Regions from separate parts of the Bradyrhizobium sp. URHC0002 genome, predicted to be linked through region 2. Evidence: riboswitches for the same ligand, from Rfam matches in the RefSeq annotation. Region 2 holds a riboswitch; each other region holds the start of a gene.
The links. Region 2 has a riboswitch for cobalamin ahead of ACVWVY_RS08540 (TonB-dependent receptor). Riboswitches for the same ligand answer to the same signal wherever they lie in the genome.
Positions count from the first base shown of each region.

Region 1: it holds a riboswitch for cobalamin, as region 2 does, so the genes downstream of both, ACVWVY_RS11315 (ribonucleoside-diphosphate reductase subunit alpha) here and ACVWVY_RS08540 (TonB-dependent receptor) in region 2, are expected to answer to the same signal.
Region 3: it holds a riboswitch for cobalamin, as region 2 does, so the genes downstream of both, metE (5-methyltetrahydropteroyltriglutamate--homocysteine S-methyltransferase) here and ACVWVY_RS08540 (TonB-dependent receptor) in region 2, are expected to answer to the same signal.

Region 1 covers NZ_JBSSCF010000001.1:2,378,104-2,380,365, reverse strand. Annotated here, with positions in the region: gene ACVWVY_RS11315 (ribonucleoside-diphosphate reductase subunit alpha) at 1-967, opposite strand, end outside; cobalamin riboswitch at 1,083-1,299, opposite strand; gene ACVWVY_RS11310 (short-chain fatty acyl-CoA regulator family protein) at 1,448-2,262, opposite strand, start outside.
Region 2 covers NZ_JBSSCF010000001.1:1,810,606-1,812,867, forward strand. Annotated here, with positions in the region: gene ACVWVY_RS08540 (TonB-dependent receptor) at 1-914, opposite strand, end outside; cobalamin riboswitch at 1,029-1,228, opposite strand; gene ACVWVY_RS08545 (FecCD family ABC transporter permease) at 1,375-2,262, shown strand, end outside.
Region 3 covers NZ_JBSSCF010000001.1:2,372,024-2,374,285, reverse strand. Annotated here, with positions in the region: gene prpC (bifunctional 2-methylcitrate synthase/citrate synthase) at 1-87, shown strand, start outside; gene prpB (methylisocitrate lyase) at 98-1,021, shown strand; cobalamin riboswitch at 1,106-1,307, shown strand; gene metE (5-methyltetrahydropteroyltriglutamate--homocysteine S-methyltransferase) at 1,419-2,262, shown strand, end outside.

The DNA of each region.
Region 1 (2,262 bases), 570 kb from region 2:
GCAGCTCGATGCGGTTGCCGCGTTCATGCAGGAAATAGCGGTCGTACAGCGTTTGCAGCCCCAAAAACTGAAACGCCAGATCGCGCTCCGGCTTCAGCGCCGCGGCCAGCTTCTTCAGGTCGAACCGCGCCAGATCGGGATCGAGCAGTTCGGCCTTGATGCCGGCCTTGACGTAGGCGGGAAAATATTCGCCGTAGCGCACCGCCATATCGGCCTGCGACGCACTGGTCGGCGCTCCAAGCACGAACGACAGCACCTCGGTGCGCAGCTTGTCGAGCAACAGCCGCGCGCTGACATAGGCATAGTTCGGCTCCTGCTCCACCAGCGTGCGCGCAGCCATCACCGACGCCAGCGCCAGTTCGCCCTCGCCGATGCCGTCATAGAGATTGCGCTGCGTCTCAGTGAGCACGGCAGCAGCGCTGGCGCCCTCTAGCCCGGCGCAGGCTTCTTCGATGATCAGCGTCAGGCGCTCGATATCGAGCGGGACCTGCACACCGCTGGCCAGGGTGACGCGCAGCGAAGGCTCCCCCGACGGTTGGGCGGCATTGGCCGCTTCCTGCCCGGCACGCTGCCGCGTGCGCTCCTCGCGATACAGCACATAGGCGCGCGCGACCTTGTGGTGCTCGCTGCGCATCAAGGCCAGTTCGACCTGATCCTGCACGTCCTCGATATGAAAGGTGCGGCCCTCGCTCATCCGGCGCGACAGCGCGCCGACAACTTCCGTGGTCAGTTGCTCGACGATTTCATGCACGCGGCGGGAGGCTGCTGCGCCATGCCCCTCGACGGCGAGAAACGCCTTGGTCATCGCGACCGAAACCTTGCTGGCGTCGAATTTCGAAACCGTGCCGTTGCGGCGGATCACCTGCATCGGCAGCGCGCCTTCCGGCGAAGCTGACGATTCGGTACGCAACGCAAGAAAGGGAGCGGCTTTGGCTTCGGGAGAAACGAGTTGAGAAGATTGCGACATCGGCAGACCCCGTAGTGTTGTTGGGGCTGGATGTCTTGGAGCGACGCTGCATTGGATGCCCGGCGCAAAGCACCGGCATGATTCTGCGAGCGACCGCCGGACACCCCGCCCGTGGACGTTTTTCGGTGTCGCGGCAGGTCTCCTGGCTCGCAGGTCAGCGTCGTGCCCGGTCTTCCCAATGCGTGGCCGCATCAGTGACGTGAAATCGGGAACAACTCACTGCTTACAGTTGCGGGGGCAGCGCCGGACTCGCGCGCGCTGGCGCGTTACACCGGCTTCCCTCTTAGCCACCAGCTGTTGAGGTCTGGCGGACCGTGACATCTACATGTGGTAGTATTCGCGAGAGAGTGTCAATGGGCCGTTAAGATCAATGCCCGCTATTCAAGAAAAAAATTATCCGACCGGTGGATGAGAAGCACGACAAGCTGATTCTTTCTCGGCCTGAAAGACGTTTTTCCCCGCTATCCCGGCCGCATCGGCTCATGAGGTCGCATACGGCGCGAATCGGGACCGCGTTTCGTCGATTCGCAAGGCGCGGCCGACCGGTGGAAACGCGCGTTGCGGACAATCCGGCCGTTCGCACACCTTGCAGCCCATGCCGATCGGCGTCGCCAGTGACGGATCGATCTTGAGGCCCTGCGAATAGACGATTCGCTCCGCATGGCGAACATCGCATCCGAGCGCGACCGCAAACGTCTTGGCGGGCGCGCCGTAGCCTCCTCGGCCGTGCGTCACCGTCCGGGCAACCCAGAGATAGGTTCGCTCATCGGGCATCCTTGCCAGCTGCGTCAGGATACGCCCGGGGCTGGCGAAGGCCTCATAAACGTTCCACAGCGGACACGTTCCGCCAACCCGGGAAAAATGGAAATCGGTCGCCGATTGGCGCTTCGATATGTTTCCGGCGCGATCGACGCGGATGAAGAAGAACGGCACGCCCCGCGCGTTGTGGCGCTGCAGGGTGCTCAGCCGGTGACAGATCGTTTCAAAACCCACGCCGAAGCGGTGACTGAGCAGTTCGATGTCGTAACGGCACCGCTCCGCCTCGTTGAGGAAGACGGAGTAAGGCAAAATCAGCGCACCGGCGAAATAGTTTGCAAGCCCGATCCGAGCAAGGCCGCGCGCTTCGTCGCTGGTCAACTTTGCCTTGTCGACGATTGCATGGATCGCCTCGTCCAGTTCCAGAATGGCGATCTGCGTCGCGAGCTGAAACGCCTGCTGGCCCGGATCAAGGCCAGGCGACAGACGTAGCGTTCGGGTGCGACCATCGAACAGGCGCTGCGTTCCCGATCCGGGTT
Region 2 (2,262 bases):
AGCTTCTGGTCATCTCCGGTGACGGTGAGGAACGCCTTGAGGTCGGGCGTCGTGTAGTTGAGGTTGCCGACGCCGTTCTTCTGGTCCAGCGCGTTGTTGTCGCGATAGCCGTCGGATTTGATGGCATTGCCGTAGAACGAGGTCGACCACGGCCCGTAATTGGTCGCTGCCGAGATATTTGCGAGACGCGTGTTGAACGAGCCGACACCGGCCTCGGCCCGCATCGTCACCGGCGGACCGCCGACGCCGCTTTTCAGAACGATATTGATGACGCCACCGATCGCGTTGTCGCCGTAGAGCACCGCGCCGCTGTTGCCGCGCGTGATCTCGATGCGCTCGATCGACTGAAGCGGGATGGTCGACAGATCGACCTGTGCCATGTCGACATCGTTGAGACGGCGGCCGTTGACCAGGATGAGCGTATTCGAGGTCGCGAAGGCGCCGAAGCCGCGCAGATCTACAGAAGTCTTCGCGCCATTCGCCGTAACGCCGTACAGCGAGGTGAGCTGCACGCCGGGTACTTGCGCGAGAATGTCGGGCAGGTTGTTTGATGGCGAATGGGCGATGTCCTGCGCCGTGATCACGCTGGAGGCGGTGCCGACGATGCCGTTGAATTGCCGGCCACCGGTGCCTGTGCCGCCGGCGTCGGCGGTACCCGGGCTTGCGCCATCGGAGGTCCCCGTGCCGGCGCCGCGCGAAGGCCGCGTGGTCCGCGCCTGACGGGTGGTGGTGCCGCTACCGTCGTTGTCCAGCGGCCGGGCGCGAGTCTTGTTCGGGTCGGTGGGGGGGCTGACCTCGACCGGGGGCAGGGCCGTTGGTGGCGTTTGCGCCGAAGCGGGCGAGCCACTCAGCGCAAGGATGCTGGTGGCGAGCAGCAGCGCACTATGCCGCTTCGCGGGGGTTGTGAAAGACATGGACTTAACCTCGGTATGACGTCAGTGGTACGTCACAGCGAACCAAGTCTCACCATCTCGCTTCTCGCGAACCCAGTGAAGCTAATGCCTGTACTCCCCGACCGACATCTTCGCGTGTGACCACGGCTGACGGCAGGTCTCCTGGCTCGCGGGTCGTTACCCCATCGTCGCCTTCCCAGGACCGAGTTTCCCAGTGGCATATGACGAAGGATTCGCCGCTTACAGTTGCGGGGGCAGCCGCGGAATTGGGGATTTTCCCCGCACCGCATTCCCTTTTGATCCCCAAAACGGGAACCGTCAGGAACTATGGTAGAAGTTTGTCAAAGTTCGAGTCAATCCGCCTTGGGCGCGCTTGCGATCCTCACTGGACGAGTGCGCTATTTTTGCCGCATGAGCACCGCTGCCTGCTCCTTGCCTGAGCTCCTGTACCGGGGCGGGTAAAACTGCTTTAGGACGATCGATGAGTGTTGAGGCCGCAACCCTGACCAACGAGGATGCCGCACGCCGGCGGATCGGCGCTGTGGCGGCGCTTGCCGCGCTCGTTGCGCTGCTGATGCTGATCTCGCTCGGCATCGGGCCCGTGCGGCTGTCGCCGCTTGCGGTGGCGCAAGCGCTGTTCGGCGGCGGCAGCGACGTGTCGCAGGTGATCGTGCGCGAAATCCGCCTGCCGCGCACGCTGCTAGCGCTGGCGATCGGCGCCATTCTCGGGCTGTCGGGCGCATCGCTGCAGGGTCTGTTGCGCAATCCGCTGGCCTCGCCCTCGCTGTTCGGCGCGCCGCAATCAGCCGCGTTCGGGGCCGTGCTGGTGATCGCGCTGGGGCTGGCCGACGTGCGCTCCTATGCGCTGCCGGTGGCGGCGATCATCGCGGCGTTCGCGTCCGTTTTCGTGCTGCTTTCGATCGCCGGCCGCAATGCCGGGCTTTTGATCCTCATTCTCTCAGGCCTGGCGATATCGAGCTTCGCGGGCGCCGCCACCGCGCTGGTGATGAACCTTTCCAGCAACCCCTTTGTGGTGCTGGAGATCGCATTCTGGCTGCTCGGCTCGCTGGAGGACCGCAGCTTTCAGCATGTCATGCTGGCGTTTCCCTTCATCATTGCCGGCGCGATCATGCTGTTCAGCCAGCGCCATGCCTTTCGCGCGCTGAGCTTGGGCGAAGAAACCGCGCAAAGCCTCGGCGTCGATGTCGGACGGTTGCGGCTGTTCGTGATTTCGGGCGTGGCGCTCGGCGTCGGCGGCGCGGTCGCCGTCACCGGCACCATCGGCTTCATCGGGCTCGTCGCGCCGCATCTGATGCGGCCGTTGATCGGCCACGACCCTGGGCGGCTTCTGGTGCCGAGTGCGCTCACA
Region 3 (2,262 bases), 560 kb from region 2:
GCCGCGAATTACATCGGCCCGGAGAATCTGAAGTTCGTGCCGCTGCAGGAGCGTGGCAAGGCTGCGATCGCCCCGCGCGCCGCGTAAGGACGTAATAATGGTATATCTCCTGGGTACTGATGCGGCCGACAGGCCGGCCGGGGTTCGCTTCCGCGATCTCCTGGACAGACCGGGCATTCTCCGGATGCCCGGCGCGCACAACGGAATGGCCGCGTTGCAGGCCCGGGACGCGGGCTTTCCCGCGCTCTATCTGTCGGGCGCGGCGATGACGGCTTCGATGGGCCTGCCGGACCTCGGCATCATCACGATCGAGGAAGTCGCCTTCTTCATCCGCCAGGTGGCACGCGCCAGCGGCCTGCCGCTGCTGGTCGATGGCGACACCGGCTATGGCGAAGCGCTCAATGTCATGAACATGGTGCGCACCTTCGAGGATGCCGGTGCTGCGGCCGTTCACATCGAGGACCAGCTGCTTCCGAAAAAATGCGGTCATCTCAACGACAAGAAGCTGGCGGATGCGCGCGACATGGCCGCCAAGGTCGCCGCCGCCGCCAAGGCGCGGCGTCATCTCTATCTGATCGCGAGAACCGATGCCGCGGCGAGCGAAGGCATGGATGGTGCGGTAGCGCGTGCAAAACTCTATCTGGAAGCGGGAGCGGACGCGATCTTCCCGGAAGCGATGATTTCGCGCGAGATGTTCGAGGAGTTCGCCAGGCGCGTTCCCGGCGTTCCACTGCTGGCGAACATGACCGAGTTCGGCAAGACGCCGTTCTTCACCGCGTCTGAGTTCGAGGCCATGGGCTATCGCATGGTGATTTGGCCGGTGTCATCGCTGCGCGTTGCCAACAAGGCGCAGCAAGATCTATTCAACACGATCAGGCGCGACGGTGGCACCCACGCGATGCTGGACCGGATGCAGACGCGCGCCGAACTCTACGAGACTATCGGGCTTCACGAATATGAAGCCCTGGACGCCTCCATCGTCAGAACCATTCTTCCTGAAGGAGGCCGCAGAACTGAGTAACTTGGATGTTCGGCCCAACGGCATCGATCGGGAGCGATGGGTAGCTTCCCACTCCGGGCTCGATTGACCGGGATTGCCGTTGATCCTAACTGAGACCGTCGTGGTTCTTCGGGCTCGTTCGGCCCGAAGCTAAGAGGGAAGCCGGTGCGAAGCCGGAGCTGCCCCCGCAACTGTAAGCGGCGAGCCGCTGTCCAACAAAGTCACTGAGACCACGATTGGTTTCGGGAAGGCCGGACAGCAGCATTGACCCGTGAGCCAGGAGACCTGCCTCGACAACATACACGTCCACGGGCGGGGTGTCCCGGTGGTGCGGTTGCGATTCCGCGCGCGCTTCCCGCCGTACGCGGAATCCAGACGTGTCACTTCGGCCTTTGCCCCCAACTTTTGGGGTTAAGCCATGTCTACTTCTTCACTTCCTGTTGCAACGCTCGGAACGCCGCGGATCGGACCCCGCCGCGAACTCAAAATGGCGCTGGAAAGCTTTTGGTCCGGTAAATCCAGCGAGCAGGCGCTCCGCGACACAGCCACCGGGCTTCGAGCCGCAAACTGGGCGCGCCAGAAATCGCTTGGCGTCACCGTTATCCCGTCCAACGACTTTTCAATGTACGACCAGGTTCTCGACACCAGCGTGATGGTCGGCGCAATACCGGAAGTATATGGCTGGAAAGGCGGCGAGGTCTCGCTTTCCACCTATTTCGCGATGGCGCGCGGCGCAGAAGGTGCCGGCCATGACGAAAGCTGCGGGCATGCCCATCATGAACACGGGTCGTCGCATGGCGCGCCCGCACAGGAAATGACCAAGTGGTTCGACACCAACTATCATTATATGGTGCCGGAGTTCGGCAAAGGGCAAACCTTCAAGCTCTCTTCGCGCAAGCCTATTGAAGAGTATGAGGAAGCGAGGAGCCTCGGCTATCAGACGCGCCCGGTTCTGGTCGGTCCGGTCACCTTCCTGAAGCTTGGCAAGAGCTCCGATCCGACGCTCGATCCGCTGTCGCTGCTCGACGCGTTGTTGCCGGTCTATATCGAGGTTCTGGAAAAGCTCGCGAAAAGCGGCGCCGAATGGGTGCAGCTCGATGAACCCTGTTTGGTTCTCGATCTGAACGATACTGCGCGGCAGGCGCTGCAGCGTGCTTACGCGGCGTTTGCAAAGGCGTTGCCCTCGCTCAAAATCATGCTGACGACGTATTTTGGTGGGCTCGGCGACAATCTGGAAACCGCATTGGCGCTTCCTGTTGCCG